Regions from separate parts of the Salimicrobium jeotgali genome, predicted to be linked through region 2. Evidence: a T-box and tRNA genes for the amino acid it is inferred to sense, from the RefSeq annotation. Region 2 holds a T-box; the other regions hold tRNA genes.

Region 1 (7,510 bases), 1.2 Mb from region 2:
CAATAATTCCGGACAACGCTTGCCCCCTACGTATTACCGCGGCTGCTGGCACGTAGTTAGCCGGGGCTTCCTCGTGAGGTACCGTCAAGGGACCGCTCTGTTCGCACGATCCTTGTTCTTCCCTCACAACAGAATTTTACGATCCGAAGACCTTCATCATTCACGCGGCGTTGCTCCGTCAGACTTTCGTCCATTGCGGAAGATTCCCTACTGCTGCCTCCCGTAGGAGTCTGGGCCGTGTCTCAGTCCCAGTGTGGCCGATCACCCTCTCAGGTCGGCTACGCATCGTCGCCTTGGTGAGCCGTTACCTCACCAACCAGCTAATGCGCCGCGGGCCCATCTGTAAGCGATAGCCAAAAGGCCATCCTTTTACCATCGGTTCAGGAGAACCGTTGGGTTATCCGGCATTAGCCCCGGTTTCCCGGGGTTATTCCGGTCTTACAGGCAGGTTGCCCACGTGTTACTCACCCGTCCGCCGCTCGTTCCACGAGCGTCCGCCCCGAAGGGCTTCTGCTCGCTTCCCGCGCTCGACTTGCATGTATTAGGCACGCCGCCAGCGTTCGTCCTGAGCCAGGATCAAACTCTCCATAAAAGAGATTGATTAGCTCAATCATAATTCGTTCAAAAAATTGACGCATGGCATAAAACATTGTTCAGTTTTCAAAGATCTAATTCATGGTGGGCCTGAGTGGACTTGAACCACCGACCTCACGCTTATCAGGCGTGCGCTCTGACCAACTGAGCTACAGGCCCATTAGTTAAAATGGAGCGGGTGAGGGGAATCGAACCCCCGTCATCAGCTTGGAAGGCTGAGGTTTTACCACTAAACTACACCCGCATTAAGTTATTGGAAGTAACGATGGTCGGGAAGACAGGATTCGAACCTGCGACCCCTTGGTCCCAAACCAAGTGCTCTACCAAGCTGAGCTACTTCCCGTAAGAAGAAAACAGTGCGCCCGAGAGGACTTGAACCCCTAACCTTCTGATCCGTAGTCAGACGCTCTATCCAATTGAGCTACGGGCGCCTATATACTGATGAATGCGGTCGAGAGGACTTGAACCTCCACGGGATTAACTCCCACTAGGCCCTCAACCTAGCGCGTCTGCCGATTCCGCCACGACCGCATATAAAGAAATGAAATGGTGCGGGTGGAGGGACTTGAACCCCCACGTCGTAAGACACTAGATCCTAAATCTAGCGCGTCTGCCAATTCCGCCACACCCGCAGGGAAGTGAGCCATGGAGGGCTCGAACCTCCGACCCTCTGATTAAAAGTCAGATGCTCTACCAGCTGAGCTAATGGCTCCCTGTTAAAAACTTTCAATTATATCCGTTTTTCAAGCGCAAAAACTATTTTATAATTTCCATACTTGAAAGTCAAGAGAAAAATCAAAAAAGAAAAATGGCTGGGCTAGCTGGATTCGAACCAGCGCATGACGGTACCAAAAACCGTTGCCTTACCGCTTGGCTATAGCCCAATCATTTAAATAGTGGCGGTCCGGACGGGACTCGAACCCGCGACCTCCTGCGTGACAGGCAGGCATTCTAACCAACTGAACTACCGGACCGGACTAATGACCCGTACGGGATTCGAACCCGTGTTACCGCCGTGAAAGGGCGGTGTCTTAACCACTTGACCAACGGGCCATATAATGGCGGAGAAGGAGGGATTCGAACCCTCGCGCCGCTTACGCGACCTACACCCTTAGCAGGGGCGCCTCTTCAGCCAACTTGAGTACTTCTCCGTATATGGCTCCACCGGTAGGATTCGAACCTACGACAAATCGGTTAACAGCCGATTGCTCTACCACTGAGCTACGGTGGAATATGATGTCGCAATAACCAGCGACGTAAAACATCTTACATGATATGAAAGGTTATGTCAATCATATTTGCATGAAAATATGATTTTTCGCCGTTCCGCTTTCAACGGCTATACTAACTTAACACGCGGCTTCAAATTCGTCAATATCCATCATCCACCTTTTCTAAAATACCTTTGCATCTGCCACATCTGTATTTATCCGTATTCACACGGCGCTTCCGTCTGTACGTAACACCGCATCTCCGACATCTGTAATGGTGGAAGTCCTGTTTTTTTGAGGAGGGGAGCGGAGTGCAATGTCTTGGTGAACCCGTTTCTTCCATTAAACGACGGAAGTCTGCATCCCGGTGATGATATCCTTTTCCTTCTATATGGAGGTGATAATGACACAACTCGTGTTTTATGATCCCCTCCAGTTCTTCCGGACCGCATTCTTCCAGGTACAAACGATTGATTTCAATACGTCTTTCCTTCGGGATATATCTTCCGCCTGTAGTACGGAGACGGGGATTGAATCTTATGTCATCACGGAACTCGCGCGCAAAGTCTCTCCGCGATATCTCTTTCGTCCACTCCAGCAGCTGCTCATCCTCCATACATCCATCCCTCCTCTTTTCACAAATGATGGCAGACCTCCCGCGGAAGGCCTGCCCGTACTTAGCCGCACCCCAAACTCAGGATTTTTTCACCATAGTCAGAGCTACGCGCTGTTTTTTCAGATCGACTTCCTCGACCCAGACCGTCACTACGTCTCCGACCGAAACTACGTCCATCGGGTGCTTGACGAAACGTTGCGCCAGTTTGGATATATGGACGAGTCCGTCCTGTTTCACGCCGACGTCGACGAAAGCTCCGAAGTCCACGACGTTCCGCACCGTTCCTTCAAGTTCCATACCGGCTTCCAGATCCTCCATCGTCAGTACGTCCGTTTTCAGCAGAGGCTTCTGAAGATCATCCCGAAGGTCCCGCGACGGTTTCTTCAACGATTCAATTATGTCCGAGAGGGTCCACTCTCCGACATCAAGCTGCTCCGCCGTATGTTTCAGATCTATACCCGCGAGCTTCCCGGCGAGTACGTCAGACCCGGCGTCTTCTTTTTCCAGGTCAAGCTCTGCCAACAGCTTACGGACCGCCGGATAACTTTCCGGGTGGATCGGCGTCCGGTCCAGAGGATCCTCCCCTTCCGGCAGTCTTAAAAATCCGATACTTTGTTCATACGTTTTCGCTCCCAGCCTCGGTACGTTTTTCAAGTCTTTCCTGGTAGCGAACTTCCCGAGCTCTTCTCGTTTTTTCACGATGTTTCCGGCGACTGTCTTGTTCAGTCCGGAGACGTACTGCAAAAGAGAGGAAGAGGCGGTGTTGGCATTCACTCCTACCTGGTTCACTGCCGTTTCCACGACGAAAGTGAGCGATTCGTTCAGTCGCTTCTGGCTGACGTCATGCTGGTATTGTCCGACCCCGATCGATTTCGGGTCGATCTTCACCAGTTCGGCGAGCGGGTCCTGCACCCGTCTGGCAATCGAGACGGCACTTCTTTCTTCCACCTGAAAATCCGGAAATTCTTCGCGGGCAAGTTTCGATGCCGAATACACACTGGCCCCGGCTTCATTCACAATCATGTAAGGAGCGTCCCAGCTGTGTTTCTGAATCAGTCCTGCGAAAAACTGTTCCGTTTCCCGGGAAGCTGTTCCGTTACCGATGGCGAAAAGTTCAATATCGTGCTTTTTCATCAATTCCTGTACTTTCTTCTCCGCCCCCTGATAATCCTTACGGGGAGGAGTCGGAAAAATGACTGCAATATCAAGAACTTTACCGGTCTCATCCACGACGGCCAGTTTACACCCGGTTCTGTAAGCCGGATCGATGCCGAGAACTGTTTTTCCCTGGAGAGGAGGCTGCAGCAAAAGACTCCTCAAATTTTTCGAAAACACGTCAATCGCCTGTTCTTCCGCTTTTTCCGTCAGTTCATTCCGTATTTCCCTCTCCACGGAAGGTTTGATCAGCCGCTTGTACCCGTCCTCGACAGCTGCGTGAAGAATGCCCGTCTTCTCCCCGGCACTTCCTGTTTTCCGGTGGAGATAGTCGAGTATTCTCTCCTCCGGCGGCAGCACCGCCACTTTCAGTACATCTTCCTTCTCTCCACGGTTCAGGGCGAGCACGCGGTGGGAGGCTACCGCTTTAAGGGACTCCTGGAATTCGTAATACATTTCGTAAATCCCTTTTTCATCCTTCTCTTTCTTTTTAGCTTCGGAAGTAAGAGAGCCGTCATACGTTTTATTCCGTATATGATCACGGTATTCCGGCTCATCCGCCACCCACTCTGCCACGATATCCTGTATTCCCTGCTGTACCTCTTCAAGCGTATGTAAATCGTTCTCTTCGGAATAATACTTCCGGGCCTCTTCTTCGATGGATAAATCAGATTTGTTCCATACCAGTTCAGCGAGCGGCTCCAGCCCTTTTTCTTTCGCTACTGTTGCTCTCGTTCTGCGCTTTTGCTTATATGGACGGTAAAGGTCTTCGATCCGCTGCAGTTTCGAAGCTTCCTGAAGTTCCTTCTCAAGTTCCGGCGTCAGCTTGCCCTGCTCATCGATCAGGCGCGTTACTTCTTCTCTTCTTTTACGTACGTTCTGTTCATAAGTATAGTTGTCTTCAATATCTTTGATCTGGACTTCATCCAGACCGCCCGTCATGTCTTTCCGGTACCGGGCGATAAACGGTACCGTGAAGTCTTCCTCGAGTAAAGCCAGCACTTCCTTGACGGAAGATTCTTTGATGGATGTCTGTCCTGCTACCTTCTGAATCAATGTCTGTTCTGCCACTCATTCTTCCTCCCTAAACGTTCTTCTTTTCATTTTAACAGAAATCTACCGGCAGAAACCGGGAATCACGACGTTACGTGAAATACAAAATTCCCCATTCCCGCCTTCGGAAATGAGGAACTCAGCTATATTCCATTGCGATGAGGGTCGTGTCGTCCGAACGCGATTCCCCGAACTCGATATCGTACTGCTCGATAAGATCCTGAACAGTGTGGGCCCGGTAAAAGAGCTTGGATAATTTCCTCTCATCCACGCCATCCGAAAATACAAGGAACCGCATTCCCTTCTCGAGATCTCCGCGTTTCACCCTCAACTCTCTGGGGTAGCCGGCGAGAAAACCGGGGAGCGGGATATTCCTGCTTTTTTTGCCGGAGCCGTCGACAACGACAATACCTATATTCCCGATGGAAGAATAGGCATACGTTCCTTCTTTCTTATCAATACGAAGGATGCCGAGCACTACGCCTCTTTTTCCGTCAAGAACACGGTTACATTTCTCGATGAGTGATCGGATCGTATCGTCCGGATTCTCTTCTATCACCTGCATAACAGCTTTGGAAGCATCTTTGGCCAGTTCTCCGCTGCCCAGACCGTCTGCCAGTGCACAAATGAAATTATTTTCCGTTTCATTATAGATGAAACTGTCTCCACAGTAGTAATTCCCCTGCTTCGGTTTTTGATACGTTGCCACATTCAAAGCTGTATCCGACATCAGCGGAACGCCTCGGATGATTCGGACTGAAGAGCTTCTCTCAGTTTACGCAGGGCGCGGCGCTGCAGACGGGAAACGTGCATCTGTGAAATGCCGAGCTGTTCTCCGGTATCCTTCTGGCTCATATTCTTGAAATACGTGCACTGAAGAATCTCCTGCTCCCTTTCACTGAGAATAGGGAGTACTTTCTCCAACAGCATGCGCTGATCGATATTTTCATATCCATCTTCCTGATCACCGATGAGATCAAGGATTGTCACCGTACTTCCGTCAGAATCCGCTTCTATTTTACGATCGACAGATAGAGCTTTGTAGCTTTTGCCCATCTCCATCGTTTCCAGCACATCTTCCTCAGAAACTTCGAGATATTCGGAAATTTCCAGTACGGAAGGGGAACGCTGCAGATCACTCGTCAGTTCTTCCGATGCTTTTTTGATCTTCGGCCCGAGCTCCTTAATACGTCTTGGTACGTGTACACTCCACGTCTTATCCCGGATAAAACGTTTTATCTCTCCGATAATAGTAGGAATGGCGAACGATTCAAACGATTTCCCGAACGACGGGTCATATCTTCTGATAGCGGCCAGCAGTCCGAGCATTCCTACCTGTACAAGGTCTTCGTGGATAGTACTGTTTTTGCTGTACTTCCGTGCGATAGATTCCACAAGATCATTATAGGTGAGTACGATTTTCTCCTGTATTTCCTCATCACGCGGGTGTTCCTGAAGATACGCTATCCACTCATATACTTCATCATTGTGATGTTGAGACTTGGTCGCCATCACGGCCCACCTCGTTTTCATGGAGATACTTCGTCATAAGTACGATCACTCCATGCTCACTCTTGATTTCCACTTTATCCATCAAGGCATCAATAAGAAACAGACCGAATCCGCCTTCGCGGAGTTCTTCCACGTTATCTTCCTGCTGGTATGGTCCTATTTCTTCTTTGACGGCTTCCAGATTAAAGCTTCCTCCATGGTCGGCCACCATGATTTCCAGACGATCTTCATAAACCCCACAACCTATAGTCAACTCACCATCTTCATCACTTTTATACGCATGTTCCACACCGTTTGTAATCGCTTCTGATACCGCGACTTTCAGATCTTCGATGTCTTCGTAATTGAATCCCATGCGGCTTGCAATACCGGAGATACTAAGACGGACTACCCCGATATATTCCGGTTTTGCAGGAACTTTCACTTCAATGAAATCAAAAGCATTAACCATTACATTCCACCTCTGACTGATGTGTTGATATCCATTATTTCCGTAAGACCGGTTATCTTGAACAGCCGATACACCCGTTCGTGCATATGAATCAGTTTCATATCGGACCCGTGTTCTTTCGTGGACTTAAGGGCGCTGATGAAAATGCCGAGGCCGGTAGAATCCATATAGTTGACCGCACCAAGATCCACCTCTACCAGGGCACCTTCCGTTTCTGTAAGCGGAAGCAGTTCCTGTTTCAGTTTCGGAGCCGTAAAGGCGTCCACTTCCCCGTCCAGAGTCATAACCGAATGCTTCTCTTCGGGCTTTGTAACATCTATGCTCAAATTCACTTAAGACACTCCTCCCTGTGTTTCCTCAAAGTAACTAATCATCTTCATTCCCATACTCACGACCGGCTAAACATCCCTTTTCAGGACAATCAGTGTGAAATCATCCCGCAGTTGAAAATCCTGCAGCCGCTCGAAGTATTTATAAACACTTTCTACAATTTCCTGAGACGAAAGGTGTTTATACTCACGGATGACTTCAAGGATTTCTTCCTGTTCAATGAAGTCATCCCCCTTGCGGCATTCCGTGACCCCGTCCGTCAGCAGCACAAGCATATCGCCTTTGTTCATCTTTCTATCGTATTGTTCATACATGGCATCGGCCGATACACCCAGCACAAGTCCGGGAGCGGAGATCTCCTCGAACTCGTCTTTTTCTTTATGGTAATAAAAACCCGGTTCGTGCCCTGCGGAGGCGTACGTGAGGGTGCTGGATTCCGTGTTATACATACAGTACATCATCGTAATGAACATATTGGAATCCACGTTTCTTTCAACGACCCGGTTCAGGCTGCCGAGTATATACTTCGGATCCATACGCAACTCCGGAAAGCTGTCCATCGCGTATTTGATCATGGACATGCATAAA
Region 2 (7,510 bases):
TGAACCTTCTCACCCATGGTCTGACTCCTCGACGCGAGTCGCTGGCATTCGGAGTTTGACTGAACTCGGTAACCCGGTAGGGGCCCCTCATCCAATCAGTGCTCTACCTCCAGGACTCCTGGCCGAAGGCTAGCCCTAAAGCTATTTCGGAGAGAACCAGCTATCTCCGTGTTCGATTGGCATTTCACCCCTACCCACCCCTCATCCCCGTAATTTTCAACTTACGTGGGTTCGGGCCTCCAGTCAGTATTACCTGACCTTCACCCTGGAGATGGGTAGATCACACGGTTTCGGGTCTACGACCGTCTACTCGAGACGCCCTGTTCAGACTCGCTTTCGCTGCGGCTCCACACCTACGGTGTTTAACCTTGCAGCCGATCGTAACTCGCCGGTCCATTCTACAAAAGGTACGCCGTCACCCATTAACGGGCTCCGACTACTTGTAGGCACACGGTTTCAGGTTCTCTTTCACTCCCCTTCCGGGGTGCTTTTCACCTTTCCCTCACGGTACTGGTTCACTATCGGTTACCAGGGAGTATTTAGCCTTGGGAGATGGTCCTCCCGGATTCCGACGAAATTTCTCGTGTTTCGCCGTACTCAGGATCCACTCCGGAGGAGGGAGGATGTCGGCTACAGGGCTGTTACCTGCTATGGCTGGACGTTCCAGTCCGATTCGCCTATCCTCCCTCTTGGTAACTCCAAGGGAGTGTCCTACAACCCCAGAGAGCAAGCTCTCTGGTTTGGGCTGGTTCCGTTTCGCTCGCCGCTACTCGGGAAATCGCATTTGCTTTCCTCTCCTCCGGGTACTGAGATGTTTCAGTTCCCCGGGTCTACCTCCGACCACCTATGTATTCAGTGATCGGTACTGTCCCATAACGGACAGTGGGTTCCCCCATTCGGACATCTTCGGATCAACGCCTACTTACGGCTCCCCGAAGCATTTCGGTGTTTGTCCCGTCCTTCATCGGCTCCTGGTACCAAGGCATCCACCGTGCGCCCTTCATTTCTTCACTATACTAGTGAAAAGACGCTTCATTCTAAAATAAAGATCGATGTTGGTCCAGATCAATATCTTACGATATTGTCTGTTTGTTTCTTATCCAGTTTTCAAGGTTCAAAGAGAGCATAGATCTCTCAAAACTGAACATGTTTTAGCCATGCGCCGGAGCGCTCCATAAGAGCGCCCGGTTCGTGCGGATCCTTCCCGTAAGGGGAAAGACCCGTTCCTATCCTTAGAAAGGAGGTGATCCAGCCGCACCTTCCGATACGGCTACCTTGTTACGACTTCACCCCAATCATTGGCCCCACCTTCGACGGCTGGCTCCTGTAAAGGTTACCTCACCGGCTTCGGGTGTTGCCAACTCTCGTGGTGTGACGGGCGGTGTGTACAAGGCCCGGGAACGTATTCACCGCAGCATGCTGATCTGCGATTACTAGCGATTCCGGCTTCATGCAGGCGAGTTGCAGCCTGCAATCCGAACTGAGAATGGGTTTCTCGGATTGGCTACCCCTCGCGGGTTCGCTTCCGTTTGTCCCATCCATTGTAGCACGTGTGTAGCCCAGGTCATAAGGGGCATGATGATTTGACGTCATCCCCGCCTTCCTCCGGTTTGTCACCGGCAGTCACCTTAGAGTGCCCAACTGAATGCTGGCAACTAAGATTAGGGGTTGCGCTCGTTGCGGGACTTAACCCAACATCTCACGACACGAGCTGACGACAACCATGCACCACCTGTCACTTGGTCCCCGAAGGGAACCTTCCATCTCTGGAAGTAGCCAAGGATGTCAAGACCTGGTAAGGTTCTTCGCGTTGCTTCGAATTAAACCACATGCTCCACCGCTTGTGCGGGCCCCCGTCAATTCCTTTGAGTTTCAGCCTTGCGGCCGTACTCCCCAGGCGGAGTGCTTAATGCGTTAACTTCAGCACTAAGGGGTGGAAGCCCCCTAACACCTAGCACTCAGCGTTTACGGCGTGGACTACCAGGGTATCTAATCCTGTTTGCTACCCACGCTTTCGCACCTCAGCGTCAGAAACCGACCAGAGAGTCGCCTTCGCCACTGGTGTTCCTCCACATATCTACGCATTTCACCGCTACACGTGGAATTCCACTCTCCTCTTCAGTTCTCAAGTTCCCCAGTTTCCAATGGCCATCCGTGGTTGAGCCACGGGCTTTCACATCAGACTTAAGGAACCGCCTGCGTGCCCTTTACGCCCAATAATTCCGGACAACGCTTGCCCCCTACGTATTACCGCGGCTGCTGGCACGTAGTTAGCCGGGGCTTCCTCGTGAGGTACCGTCAAGGGACCGTTCTGTTCGCACGGTCCTTGTTCTTCCCTCACAACAGAATTTTACGATCCGAAGACCTTCATCATTCACGCGGCGTTGCTCCGTCAGACTTTCGTCCATTGCGGAAGATTCCCTACTGCTGCCTCCCGTAGGAGTCTGGGCCGTGTCTCAGTCCCAGTGTGGCCGATCACCCTCTCAGGTCGGCTACGCATCGTCGCCTTGGTGAGCCGTTACCTCACCAACCAGCTAATGCGCCGCGGGCCCATCTGTAAGCGATAGCAAGAAGCCATCCTTTTACCATCGGTTCAGGAGAACCGTTGGGTTATCCGGCATTAGCCCCGGTTTCCCGGGGTTATTCCGGTCTTACAGGCAGGTTGCCCACGTGTTACTCACCCGTCCGCCGCTCGTTCCACGAGCGTCCGCCCCGAAGGGCTTCTGCTCGCTTCCCGCGCTCGACTTGCATGTATTAGGCACGCCGCCAGCGTTCGTCCTGAGCCAGGATCAAACTCTCCATAAAAGAGATTGATTAGCTCAATCATAATTCGTTCAAAAAATTGACGCATGGCATAAAACATTGTTCAGTTTTCAAAGATCTACTTATTAATGCGAAGTAAAACTATTGTACCACTTTCAGTTACAGAAAGTCAACAATTAATTCACTCTGTTTTTTCTGCCTTTCAAAGCAGCAAAAACAATATTACACTCTACAGCTTCGAAGGTCAATGACTTTTTGAAATTTAATTTATGTTTTTTACCGATAATGATTTTGCGCTAGTGAATATACCGGCACCCCCCCGCATACACAGGGTATCACTGACCCGGATAAAGCATGTGAATGTTCACGGGTTCCTCTTTTCCTTGCCCTGCGCTTCACTGCTTTCGGATACCATTATCCTCTTTTTCTTACGATACAAAAAGCACAAAAACCGAACGTCAGGTTTCGGTTTTTGTGCTTTTTCCTTTTTCACTTCTCTCAGGAAGCTTTCACATAATATACAGACTGATTTCTTTTCTTTCTCAACAGTCTGGCGGCTTTTACCGCTCCCCGTTCGTCATCTGTGACGAGAAGAATTTCTTTCGGGCAGTCGAATCTTTCCTTCACTTCTCTCGGCAGATAACTGAGAGGGATGTTCTCTGCTCCCGGATAAGGAGAGCGGTGTGCAGAAATATAGTCTCTTATATCAATCACACAATAATCATTGTCGCTGATTTCATTATCATTTAAGGTCTGCAGCCCGTTCCATCCTTTTGTACGCGTGGTAATAAACAAAAGCAGAGCGATAGCTGCTGTCCCACCCCAATAAATCATCTTTTCACCTTCTTTATTTTTTGCGGACGTCTCCGGGCCATCCCAGCATACCGCCTTCGAGATTGGTAACGGTTGTGAATCCGTTCTCTTTAAGAAATTCGGACGCTTTCATACTTCTCCTTCCGGAACGGCAGACGACTACGTGATTGTCCTCTTTATCCAGTTCGGTGTATCTATCCTGCAAATCTCCTAAACGGACGTGTTTAGCTCCCGGAATCATACCTTCTTCGACTTCTTCGTCTTCCCGCACATCTATAACTGTTATATTTTCTCCGTTTTTCAACTTCTGTTCGAGTGTTTCACCGTTCATTTCAGGAATAGTACTCATGTTGACCATCCTCCTTTTTTAGGTTTTGCAATTGTAATTCTATTAAATCTTCATTAGAAGTCAAGAAAAAAGCCTGCCCCCGGGCAAAGGGACAGGCGCATAATTAATCAGCTACAATATTAACCAGTTTTCCGGGTACGGCAATAACTTTTCTTACTGTTTTCCCTTCAAGCCACGGCTTGACTTCTTCATGTTCCAGGGCGGATTTTTCAAGATCTTCTTTAGAAGCTTCCTTGTTCACCATCATTTTGGCGCGGACTTTCCCCATCACCTGGACGACAATCTCAACTTCTTCCTCTATGAGTTTTTCAGGGTCGAACGTCGGCCATGGTTCGTACGCAATCGTTCCCTCGTGACCAAGATTCGACCACATTTCTTCACTGACGTGAGGCGCCACAGTGGAAAGCAGTTTAACGAATCCTTCCATAAAAGTTTTAGGGATCTCGTCTGCTTTATAAGCGTCATTAATGAACACCATCATTTGGGAAATACCCGTATTAAAACGAAGATCTTCGAAGTTCTCCGTCACTTTCATCACTGTTTCATGATACGTTTTTTCCAGAGCTTCTTTATCTGCATCTTCTTTTATGGCAGGGTTCAGCTTCCCTTCAGGAGAAACGATTCTCCACACACGGTCAAGGAAACGCCGTGCTCCTTCAAGTCCGTTTTCAGACCACGCGATAGACGCCTCCAGCGGCCCCATAAACATCTCATAAAGACGAAGAGTATCCGCTCCGTGAGTATGAATGATATCGTCCGGGTTAACTACGTTCCCTTTCGATTTACTCATTTTTTCGTTGCCTTCACCAAGAATCATACCCTGGTTGAACAGCTGCTGGAAAGGTTCCTTCGTCGGTACTACTCCTGCATCGTAAAGCACTTTGTGCCAGAAACGTGCGTAAAGCAGATGCAGAACGGCATGTTCTGCGCCGCCGATGTAGATATCTACAGGGAGCCATTTTTTCAGCTTCTCGTAATCCGCGAACGTTTCGTCATTATCGGAATCGATAAACCGCAGGTAGTACCAGCAGCTGCCGGCCCACTGAGGCATCGTATTCGTTTCTCTCTTCCCTTTCATTCCCGTTTCAGGGTCCGTAACGTTCACCCAGTCACTGATATTCGCAAGCGGCGATTCTCCCGTACCGGACGGTTTGATCTCCGTCGTCTTCGGCAGTTCAATCGGAAGGTCTTCTTCAGGTACTGCGGTTACAGACCCGTCTTCCCAGTGGATAACAGGTATCGGTTCTCCCCAGTAACGCTGACGGCTGAACAGCCAGTCACGGAGACGGTAAGTCGTCTGTTTTTGGCCTTTGCCGTTTTCTTCAAGCCACTGGATCGCTTTATCTATTGCTTCCTCTTTATAAAGTCCATTTAGAAAATCGGAATTGATGTGGGGGCCTTCACCCGTATAAGCTTCCTCTTCCACATCTCCTCCTTCGACGACCGGAATGATTTCAAGATCGAATTTACGCGCGAATTCGTAGTCCCGTTCATCATGAGCCGGAACTGCCATGATTGCACCGCTCCCGTAGCTCATAAGGACATAATCGGCTACCCAGATCGGAAGTTTCTTTCCATTAACCGGGTTGACAGCATAAGCGCCCGTAAAAACGCCAGATTTTCCTTTGGCAAGATCCGTTCTTTCAAGATCGCTCTTATTCATTGCTTCGTTAACGTATTTCTGGACCGCTTCTTTCTGTTCTTCGGCGGTTATATTTTCAATGTAAGGATGTTCCGGGGCAAACACAGCATATGTAGCACCGAAAAGAGTGTCCGGCCGGGTGGTGAACGCTTTGAAAGATTCATTGAAACCTTCGATATCGAATTCCACTTCCGCCCCTTCGGATTTCCCGATCCAGTTACGCTGCATATCCTTAATGCTCTCCGGCCAGTCCAGTTCTTCAAGATCATCCAGCAGTCTGTCCGCATAAGCAGTGATTTTGAGCATCCATTGTTTCATCGGCCGGCGTTCCACCGGATGGTCGCCCCGCTCACTCTTTCCATCGATCACTTCTTCATTGGCAAGAACCGTGCCGAGAGCCGGGCACCAGTTTACAGGAACTTCATCTATATAAGCGAGTCCCCTTTCGTACAATTTAAGGAAAATCCACTGCGTCCATTTATAATAGTCGGGATCCGTCGTGTTAATTTCCCTGTCCCAGTCGTAGGAGAAACCGAGTTCCTGGATCTGTCGACGGAACGTTTCGATGTTGTGCGCAGTGAATTCTTCCGGATCATTCCCGGTATCGAGAGCGTGCTGCTCAGCCGGTAGCCCGAAAGCGTCCCATCCCATCGGGTGAAGTACTTCATACCCCTGCATCCGCTTCATTCTCGAGAGGATATCCGTAGCTGTATACCCCTCCGGGTGCCCGACGTGAAGACCTGATCCGGACGGATAAGGGAACATATCCAGAGCATAGAACTTCTCTTTGTCTGTATCCGTTTCGGATTTGAACACCTTATTCTCGAGCCAATAGGTCTGCCATTTCTTCTCTATGTTCTTATGATTAAAAGCCATTTACCTTCCTCCTGTTCAACTATGTACTGTGTCATTACTATATGGAATCATCAAACCTGAAACCTCGGATCGAATTTTCTTCTATTTGTTCAAAACCAGAAAAAAAGCCTCCCCTCCCAATAATTATGGGACGAGAGGCTGTATCCCGCGGTACCACCCACATTAGCGAATTTTTCGCTCACTCGGTTCCGATAACGGTGGATAAGCCGGGATACGTGCTTTTAAGTACAGGGGCGAGTTCACAACGAATCAAAAACAGCTTTCACCGGCCGCTGTCTCTCTGTATTTTTTCGATTGCTACTATTCCCCTTATCACGCAGCCTCAATTATAACCGTATCTTAATGAATACAGCCCTCTTTGTCAACTGTTTCCTGTGTTTCAGAAACTCCTGCAGCGGGAAGGACTAAATATGAGGTGATAAAATGAAAAATTTAATCAGAAAAGCGGTATCCTACGCAAAACGCAATCCGGAAAAAACGAAAAGATACGCTCGCAAAGCTTATAATACAGTGTCCAAACGTGGATCTTCCAAAGGTAAAACATCGTCGAAATAAAAAGGCGATGTTTTTCTTTTTGATATGATACAATGATTTCTCCATTTTATTTTAAAGGAGGAGCATTATGAATCTCGACAGAGTCCTCCCCTTTTCACACGAACTGATGAAGAAAGCAGTAACCGAAGGGGATATAGCCATTGATGCTACTTGCGGAAACGGCCACGACACTCTTTTTCTGGCCAGTCTCACAAAAGAGTCCGGCCATGTGTACGGGTTTGATATCCAGAAGGACGCAATAGAAGCTACAGCTGCCAGACTGAAAGAGAATAACTCGGTTCATCAGGTGACTTTAAATGAAGCGTCTCACGCAGAAGCGCTGAAATACATACCGGAGGAGCGTCATCCGAATATCAGAGGGGCCATCTTTAACCTGGGGTTTCTGCCGGGAAGCGATAAAACCGTCGTTACTACCCCCGAGCACACCATTGAAGCCATTGATAATATCCTTTCAGTTATGGAAAAAGGCGGTCTCGTAGTCCTCGTCGTCTACCACGGTCATGAAGGTGGAA
Region 3 (7,510 bases), 1.2 Mb from region 2:
CTTTCAGCGTCTCTTTTTTCTTCAGCATACCCTGTTTATTCATATGGGTGATCAGATCAGCGATGAACCTCGTCTGAGAAGCATCAACGAGCTGCTCAAGTCCTTCCATGCGTATGTCGTGCCTTCCCATAATTATATGATACATCCCCTTGGACTGCACTTTTTCCTTCTTCCCGCGCTGGGCCTGAATGGTGGCCGGAAGAAAAGACCGCGCCGGCAGGGAACCGAAAGAAAATTCCTCTTTCTTACGTTCGCTCGGGTAACGGGAAGCTATTTCCCTGGCCCTGGCCGTCACATCATGCGGGATGTACTGATCCATCATTATCACGTGATCGGCAGCGTGGAAATATTCACCGGATCCACCCATGACGAGGATCGTCGAGACATCGAGCTCATCCCTCATCTGCTCGATTTTATCGATGAAAGGGGTGATCGGCTCTTTCTCTTTAGCAACAAGTTCCTGCATACGTTCATCCCGGATCATAAAGTTCGTCGCACTGGTGTCTTCGTCTATCAATAGAGCTCCGGCACCTGTCTCAAGCGCCTCGACCACATTCGCAGCCTGCGATGTACTTCCGCTCGCATCCTCTGTTGTAAAAGTGGAGGTATCGGTGCCGTGCGGTAGATTCTTAATGAAAGAGGAAATATCGACGTTTGTAACTTTCCTTCCATCTTCCGCTCTCACTTTAACGGCGTCCGGAGCAGTGATGACATATTCGCGCCCATCTCCCTGTTTATGAGGATACACCCCTCTCTCAATGGCCTGGAGCAGGGTGCTTTTTCCGTGATAGCCGCCCCCTACTATCAGCGTGATGCCTTTTTTGATTGCCATACCTGTGAGCGGTTCTGTGCGATGTGGCAAAGAGATGGAAACCCGGTTCTCTTCCGGACTTTCAAAAGGTACTGCGTTTTTCATCGGTCGCTGGCTGATTCCGCTTTCCCTTGGGAGAACAGACCCGTCCGCTATGAATGCTTCCCAGTCATTTTTCTCCATTTCTTCTCGGATTGCGTCGTACTGATCGGCAAGTTCACATGCCTGATCAATCTCCTCATCTTTTATAGACATAATCGACTGTTCCACTATCGCAGGTAGGACTTCGAAAAAAAGTTTTTCAGCTTCCTTTCCGTTAATTCGGCGTCCATTCGCCGGCAGGCCTACCGTGAAACAGAGCACTGTAGAATCCTGTTCTATCATAACCGCGGTACGTTCAAGAACTTCCTGACCCGGCTGATCCATTCCTACATCTCCGCTTTTTCCCGAACCTTTCACGTTCGATTTATGCTTCTTCACCGTTTCTGAAACGCATCGGGTAAGTGTATCTTCCGTATAAACTCTTCTTGATCTGGAGGTCGTCCACTCCTTTTTGATGGAACGTTTCGCTTCCGGAACTCTTATTCTTATTTTGGAAGGGGCCGCAAAAGGGTCTCCCTGCACATAGTCGATGTGAAGCTTGTAATCCCGGAAAGAATAAGTCCCCTGGATCTGTTTATATCCCTTGTAACTTTTCCCGTCTATTTCTTTTAAATGTTTTTTCAGCTGTTGCATGATAACACTTCCTTTCATAAAATCTGTCTCATCTATATGTATGTATCCATTTTCAATCATGAAAAAACGCAATGCTTCGTTATTCATTAACGAAACACTGCGTTGGCACGTGGTATGAAAACATAATTTCAAACACTAGTGGAGCGGGTGAGGAGAATCGAACTCCCGTCATCAGCTTGGAAGGCTGAGGTTTTACCACTAAACTACACCCGCCCGAAGAGGTCAGGACAACTTCAAGGGATAGTTTACATTGTAACAACGACCAGAAAGGGTTTCAACCTTTTTATTTAAAAAAACGCAACTTGGAAAGTTGCGTTACTTACCACTGTAACTGTCAATGTGAAACTTGCCTTCCACTTTATAAAGTTCTTTATCCGGAACTGCACTTTCTATTTTCGGAAAGATGACCCTTTCTTCCATTCTAATGTGATCATGAAGCTTCTCTCCCAATTCCTGAAACACTTTATAATCGAATCTCTCCAGCTTACGCAGTTTAACGATAAGTCCACGTATCACTGTATGATCGATAAGCATTTTCTCTATATCTTCATCCTCTTCTATCTTTGCATAGCAGGCGTACAGCGGGAGAAGGATTTCCTCTTCTTCCCTGAAGTGTGCTTCCCCATCATTTTCCCAGAAATCTTCAATATCCTTCATAATTTCTCTGAACTTGTCTTTTTCTTCTGTTTTCTGTAACTTCTGAGCAAGTACAAGACCATGGTGATGGTGGTGCGACAAAGGAACTAACGCTTCGTGTCGTTTCATTTTTATCCCTCCTACCCTCTTTATACCACAAATCCGGGTAATAAATCATCTGTCCGTAATACGTACTTCCGCCTTCTGGAAGGAAGGAGCTGACTTTATGTATTCATTACAAAAAAACTACCAGGATTCTGGTAGTTTTCATTATATATAGCGAAGGTGGGATTCGAACCCACACGCCCAGAAGGCACAGCATTTTGAGTGCTGCGTGTCTGCCAGTTCCACCACTTCGCCACGATTTTTATGTTTATTTTTTGGAGGCGGCAACCGGATTCGAACCGGTGATAAAGGAGTTGCAGTCCTCTGCCTTGCCACTTGGCTATGCCGCCATAACCTCAAAGAGCGAGAGACGGGATTCGAACCCGCGACCCCCACCTTGGCAAGGTGGTGTTCTACCACTGAACTACTCTCGCATGGCTGGGCTAGCTGGATTCGAACCAGCGCATGACGGTACCAAAAACCGTTGCCTTACCGCTTGGCCATAGCCCAACAATAAAAAATGGGGCGACTGATGGGAATCGAACCCACGAATGCCGGAGCCACAATCCGGTGCGTTAACCACTTCGCCACAGTCGCCATAGATTGAAAAAACAGGGGTAGTAGGACTCGAACCCACATCGGCGGTTTTGGAGACCGCTGTTCTGCCTTTGAACTATACCCCTAAAAATGGTGGAGGGAGCAGGACTCGAACCTGCGAACCCGATGGGAGCGGATTTACAGTCCGCCGCGTTTGGCCAACTTCGCTATCCCTCCATTTTTTATTAAAGTATCTGGTGCCGGCCAGAGGACTTGAACCCCCAACCTACTGATTACAAATCAGTTGCTCTACCAATTGAGCTAGGCCGGCAAAAGTGGTGGCTCGGGACGGAATCGAACCGCCGACACACGGATTTTCAGTCCGTTGCTCTACCGACTGAGCTACCGAGCCACTTTTATGTATTAATGGCGGTCCGGACGGGACTCGAACCCGCGACCTCCTGCGTGACAGGCAGGCATTCTAACCAACTGAACTACCGGACCAAAATTTGGTTGCGGGGGCAGGATTTGAACCTGCGACCTCCGGGTTATGAGCCCGACGAGCTGCCAGACTGCTCCACCCCGCGATGTTGAAGTATAACTTCTATGGTGGAGGATGCAGGGCTCGAACCTGCGACCCCTTGCTTGTAAGGCAAGTGCTCTCCCAGCTGAGCTAATCCTCCAGTGAAATAGTGGTGACCCGTACGGGATTCGAACCCGTGTTACCGCCGTGAAAGGGCGGTGTCTTAACCACTTGACCAACGGGCCATGGCGGAGAGAGAGGGATTCGAACCCTCGAGACCCGAAAGGGCCTACACGAGTTCCAATCGTGCTCCTTAAGCCAGACTCGGACATCTCTCCAGAAATGGCTCCACCGGTAGGATTCGAACCTACGACAAATCGGTTAACAGCCGATTGCTCTACCACTGAGCTACGGTGGAATATTGAAACGACCTGGCAGCGCCCTACTCTTGCGGGGGGTAACCCCGACTACCATCGGCGCGGAAGAACTTAACTTCTGTGTTCGGCATGGGAACAGGTGTGACCTCTTCGCTATTGCCACCAGATCTACAATTGAACTTTCCTTCGGACAAAAACCATTATATTGTTCCGAATGGAAAATTTCAAGAGGTTTTTTGAAAAACCTTCAAAACTGGATAAGAAACATACGACCAACGTATAGAGAAGATCTCGATGGATTAGTATCCGTCTGCTGCACGTGTCGCCACGCTTCCACACCGGACCTATCAACCTCTTCGTCTCAGAGGCATCTCTACAAAGGGAAATCTCATCTCAAGGGGGGCTTCATGCTTAGATGCTTTCAGCACTTATCCCGTCCACACGTAGCTACCCAGCAATGCTCCTGGCGGAACAACTGGTACACCAGCGGTGTGTCCATCCCGGTCCTCTCGTACTAAGGACAGCTCCTTTCAAATTTCCAACGCCCACGACGGATAGGGACCGAACTGTCTCACGACGTTCTGAACCCAGCTCGCGTACCGCTTTAATGGGCGAACAGCCCAACCCTTGGGACCGACTACAGCCCCAGGATGCGATGAGCCGACATCGAGGTGCCAAACCTCCCCGTCGATGTGGACTCTTGGGGGAGATAAGCCTGTTATCCCCGGGGTAGCTTTTATCCGTTGAGCGACGGCCCTTCCATGCGGTACCGCCGGATCACTAAGTCCGACTTTCGTCCCTGCTCGACTTGTAGGTCTCGCAGTCAAGCTCCCTTGTGCCTTTACACGCTGCGAATGATTTCCAACCATTCTGAGGGAACCTTTGAGCGCCTCCGTTACTTTTTGGGAGGCGACCGCCCCAGTCAAACTGCCCACCTGACACTGTCTCCGGACCGGATCACGGTCCTGGGTTAGAATGTCCGTACCGCCAGGGTGGTATCCCACGGGCGCCTCCACCGAAGCTTGCGCTCCGGTTTCGATGGCTCCCACCTATCCTGTACAAGCGATACCAACATTCAATATCAGGCTACAGTAAAGCTCCACGGGGTCTTTCCGTCCTGTCGCGGGTAATGCGCATCTTCACGCATCGTATAATTTCACCGGGTCTCTCGTTGAGACAGTGCCCAAGTCGTTGCACCTTTCGTGCGGGTCGGAACTTACCCGACAAGGAATTTCGCTACCTTAGGACCGTTATAGTTACGGCCGCCGTTTACTGGGGCTTCGGTTCAACGCTTCGCTTACGCTAACGCATCCCCTTAACCTTCCAGCACCGGGCAGGTGTCAGCCCCTATACTTCACCTTACGGTTTCGCAGAGACCTGTGTTTTTGGTAAACAGTCGCTTGGGCCTCTTCACTGCGGCTCCTCGGCAGAGGAGCACCCCTTCTCCCGAAGTTACGGGGTCATTTTGCCGAGTTCCTTAACGAGAGTTCTCCCGATCACCTTAGGATACTCTCCTCGCCTACCTGTGTTGGTTTGCGGTACGGGCACCCGCCATCCTCGCTAGAGGCTTTTCTTGGCAGTGTGAAATCAGGAGCTTCGATACTCATGTTCTCTCCCCATCACTGCTTGCACTTGCCGGACGGATTTGCCTATCCGACGCGCTCACAGCTTGGACGCACACATCCAATGGTGCGCTCTCCCTATCCTCCTGCGTCCCCCCGTTCGCTCGAACGGAGGCGGGTGGTACAGGAATCTCCACCTGTTGTCCATCGCCTACGCCTTTCGGCCTCGGCTTAGGTCCCGACTAACCCTGAGTGGACGAGCCTTCCTCAGGAACCCTTAGGCTTACGGTGAAAGAGATTCTCACTCTTTTTTCGCTACTTATACCGGCATTCTCACTTCCAGTCGCTCCACCAGTCCTCACGGTCTGACTTCACAGCTCCTGGAACGCTCTCCTACCACTTGCATCATCGATGCAAATCCGTAGCTTCGGTGGTGTGTTTAGCCCCGGTATATTTTCGGCGCAGCGTCACTCGACCAGTGAGCTATTACGCACTCTTTCAATGATAGCTGCTTCTAAGCTAACATCCTGGTTGTCTAAGCAACGCCACATCCTTTTCCACTTAACACACACTTAGGGACCTTAGCTGACGGTCTGGGCTGTTCCCCTCTTGACCATGAACCTTCTCACCCATGGTCTGACTCCTCGACGCGAGTCGCTGGCATTCGGAGTTTGACTGAACTCGGTAACCCGGTAGGGGCCCCTCATCCAATCAGTGCTCTACCTCCAGGACTCCTGGCCGAAGGCTAGCCCTAAAGCTATTTCGGAGAGAACCAGCTATCTCCGTGTTCGATTGGCATTTCACCCCTACCCACCCCTCATCCCCGTAATTTTCAACTTACGTGGGTTCGGGCCTCCAGTCAGTATTACCTGACCTTCACCCTGGAGATGGGTAGATCACACGGTTTCGGGTCTACGACCGTCTACTCGAGACGCCCTGTTCAGACTCGCTTTCGCTGCGGCTCCACACCTACGGTGTTTAACCTTGCAGCCGATCGTAACTCGCCGGTCCATTCTACAAAAGGTACGCCGTCACCCATTAACGGGCTCCGACTACTTGTAGGCACACGGTTTCAGGTTCTCTTTCACTCCCCTTCCGGGGTGCTTTTCACCTTTCCCTCACGGTACTGGTTCACTATCGGTTACCAGGGAGTATTTAGCCTTGGGAGATGGTCCTCCCGGATTCCGACGAAATTTCTCGTGTTTCGCCGTACTCAGGATCCACTCCGGAGGAGGGAGGATGTCGGCTACAGGGCTGTTACCTGCTATGGCTGGACGTTCCAGTCCGATTCGCCTATCCTCCCTCTTGGTAACTCCAAGGGAGTGTCCTACAACCCCAGAGAGCAAGCTCTCTGGTTTGGGCTGGTTCCGTTTCGCTCGCCGCTACTCGGGAAATCGCATTTGCTTTCCTCTCCTCCGGGTACTGAGATGTTTCAGTTCCCCGGGTCTACCTCCGACCACCTATGTATTCAGTGATCGGTACTGTCCCATAACGGACAGTGGGTTCCCCCATTCGGACATCTTCGGATCAACGCCTACTTACGGCTCCCCGAAGCATTTCGGTGTTTGTCCCGTCCTTCATCGGCTCCTGGTACCAAGGCATCCACCGTGCGCCCTTCATTTCTTCACTATACTAGTGAAAAGACGCTTCATTCTAAAATAAAGATCGATGTTGGTCCAGATCAATATCTTACGATATTGTCTGTTTGTTTCTTATCCAGTTTTCAAGGTTCAAAGAGAGCATAGATCTCTCAAAACTGAACATGTTTTAGCCATGCGCCGGAGCGCTCCATAAGAGCGCCCGGTTCGTGCGGATCCTTCCCGTAAGGGGAAAGACCCGTTCCTATCCTTAGAAAGGAGGTGATCCAGCCGCACCTTCCGATACGGCTACCTTGTTACGACTTCACCCCAATCATTGGCCCCACCTTCGACGGCTGGCTCCTGTAAAGGTTACCTCACCGGCTTCGGGTGTTGCCAACTCTCGTGGTGTGACGGGCGGTGTGTACAAGGCCCGGGAACGTATTCACCGCAGCATGCTGATCTGCGATTACTAGCGATTCCGGCTTCATGCAGGCGAGTTGCAGCCTGCAATCCGAACTGAGAATGGGTTTCTCGGATTGGCTACCCCTCGCGGGTTCGCTTCCGTTTGTCCCATCCATTGTAGCACGTGTGTAGCCCAGGTCATAAGGGGCATGATGATTTGACGTCATCCCCGCCTTCCTCCG

The links. The T-box of region 2 lies ahead of leuS (leucine--tRNA ligase). A T-box ahead of a tRNA ligase gene usually reads a tRNA of that ligase, here a tRNA-Leu.
Region 1: it encodes a tRNA-Leu, which carries the amino acid that the T-box ahead of leuS (leucine--tRNA ligase) is inferred to sense. The anticodon was not compared.
Region 3: it encodes a tRNA-Leu, which carries the amino acid that the T-box ahead of leuS (leucine--tRNA ligase) is inferred to sense. The anticodon was not compared.

Annotation. Positions count from the first base shown of each region.
Region 1 covers NZ_CP011361.2:2,358,709-2,366,218, forward strand. The annotation lists rRNA gene AAV35_RS11770 (16S ribosomal RNA) at 1-592, opposite strand, end outside; tRNA gene AAV35_RS11775 (tRNA-Ile) at 677-753, opposite strand; tRNA gene AAV35_RS11780 (tRNA-Gly) at 765-838, opposite strand; tRNA gene AAV35_RS11785 (tRNA-Pro) at 861-937, opposite strand; tRNA gene AAV35_RS11790 (tRNA-Arg) at 952-1,025, opposite strand; tRNA gene AAV35_RS11795 (tRNA-Leu) at 1,041-1,125, opposite strand; tRNA gene AAV35_RS11800 (tRNA-Leu) at 1,142-1,226, opposite strand; tRNA gene AAV35_RS11805 (tRNA-Lys) at 1,234-1,306, opposite strand; tRNA gene AAV35_RS11810 (tRNA-Gln) at 1,404-1,478, opposite strand; tRNA gene AAV35_RS11815 (tRNA-Asp) at 1,492-1,568, opposite strand; tRNA gene AAV35_RS11820 (tRNA-Glu) at 1,576-1,647, opposite strand; tRNA gene AAV35_RS11825 (tRNA-Ser) at 1,654-1,745, opposite strand; tRNA gene AAV35_RS11830 (tRNA-Asn) at 1,751-1,825, opposite strand; gene AAV35_RS11835 (SprT family protein) at 1,966-2,421, opposite strand; gene AAV35_RS11840 (Tex family protein) at 2,500-4,647, opposite strand; gene AAV35_RS11845 (SpoIIE family protein phosphatase) at 4,769-5,359, opposite strand; gene sigB (RNA polymerase sigma factor SigB) at 5,359-6,141, opposite strand; gene rsbW (anti-sigma B factor RsbW) at 6,113-6,592, opposite strand; gene AAV35_RS11860 (STAS domain-containing protein) at 6,592-6,924, opposite strand; gene AAV35_RS11865 (PP2C family protein-serine/threonine phosphatase) at 6,991-7,510, opposite strand, start outside.
Region 2 covers NZ_CP011361.2:835,014-842,523, reverse strand. The annotation lists rRNA gene AAV35_RS04190 (23S ribosomal RNA) at 1-1,013, opposite strand, end outside; rRNA gene AAV35_RS04185 (16S ribosomal RNA) at 1,237-2,805, opposite strand; gene AAV35_RS04180 (rhodanese-like domain-containing protein) at 3,262-3,597, opposite strand; gene AAV35_RS04175 (rhodanese-like domain-containing protein) at 3,611-3,925, opposite strand; gene leuS (leucine--tRNA ligase) at 4,029-6,443, opposite strand; T-box leader at 6,567-6,765, opposite strand; gene mnmM (tRNA 5-(aminomethyl)-2-thiouridylate-methyltransferase MnmM) at 7,066-7,510, shown strand, end outside.
Region 3 covers NZ_CP011361.2:1,991,904-1,999,413, forward strand. The annotation lists gene AAV35_RS09920 (ABC-ATPase domain-containing protein) at 1-1,546, opposite strand, end outside; tRNA gene AAV35_RS09925 (tRNA-Gly) at 1,686-1,759, opposite strand; gene AAV35_RS09930 (hemerythrin domain-containing protein) at 1,862-2,311, opposite strand; tRNA gene AAV35_RS09935 (tRNA-Leu) at 2,460-2,542, opposite strand; tRNA gene AAV35_RS09940 (tRNA-Cys) at 2,564-2,637, opposite strand; tRNA gene AAV35_RS09945 (tRNA-Gly) at 2,650-2,721, opposite strand; tRNA gene AAV35_RS09950 (tRNA-Gln) at 2,723-2,797, opposite strand; tRNA gene AAV35_RS09955 (tRNA-His) at 2,809-2,884, opposite strand; tRNA gene AAV35_RS09960 (tRNA-Trp) at 2,900-2,970, opposite strand; tRNA gene AAV35_RS09965 (tRNA-Tyr) at 2,976-3,061, opposite strand; tRNA gene AAV35_RS09970 (tRNA-Thr) at 3,080-3,155, opposite strand; tRNA gene AAV35_RS09975 (tRNA-Phe) at 3,161-3,236, opposite strand; tRNA gene AAV35_RS09980 (tRNA-Asp) at 3,252-3,328, opposite strand; tRNA gene AAV35_RS09985 (tRNA-Met) at 3,335-3,411, opposite strand; tRNA gene AAV35_RS09990 (tRNA-Val) at 3,432-3,507, opposite strand; tRNA gene AAV35_RS09995 (tRNA-Glu) at 3,518-3,592, opposite strand; tRNA gene AAV35_RS10000 (tRNA-Ser) at 3,594-3,685, opposite strand; tRNA gene AAV35_RS10005 (tRNA-Asn) at 3,691-3,765, opposite strand; rRNA gene rrf (5S ribosomal RNA) at 3,777-3,891, opposite strand; rRNA gene AAV35_RS10015 (23S ribosomal RNA) at 4,004-6,915, opposite strand; rRNA gene AAV35_RS10020 (16S ribosomal RNA) at 7,139-7,510, opposite strand, start outside.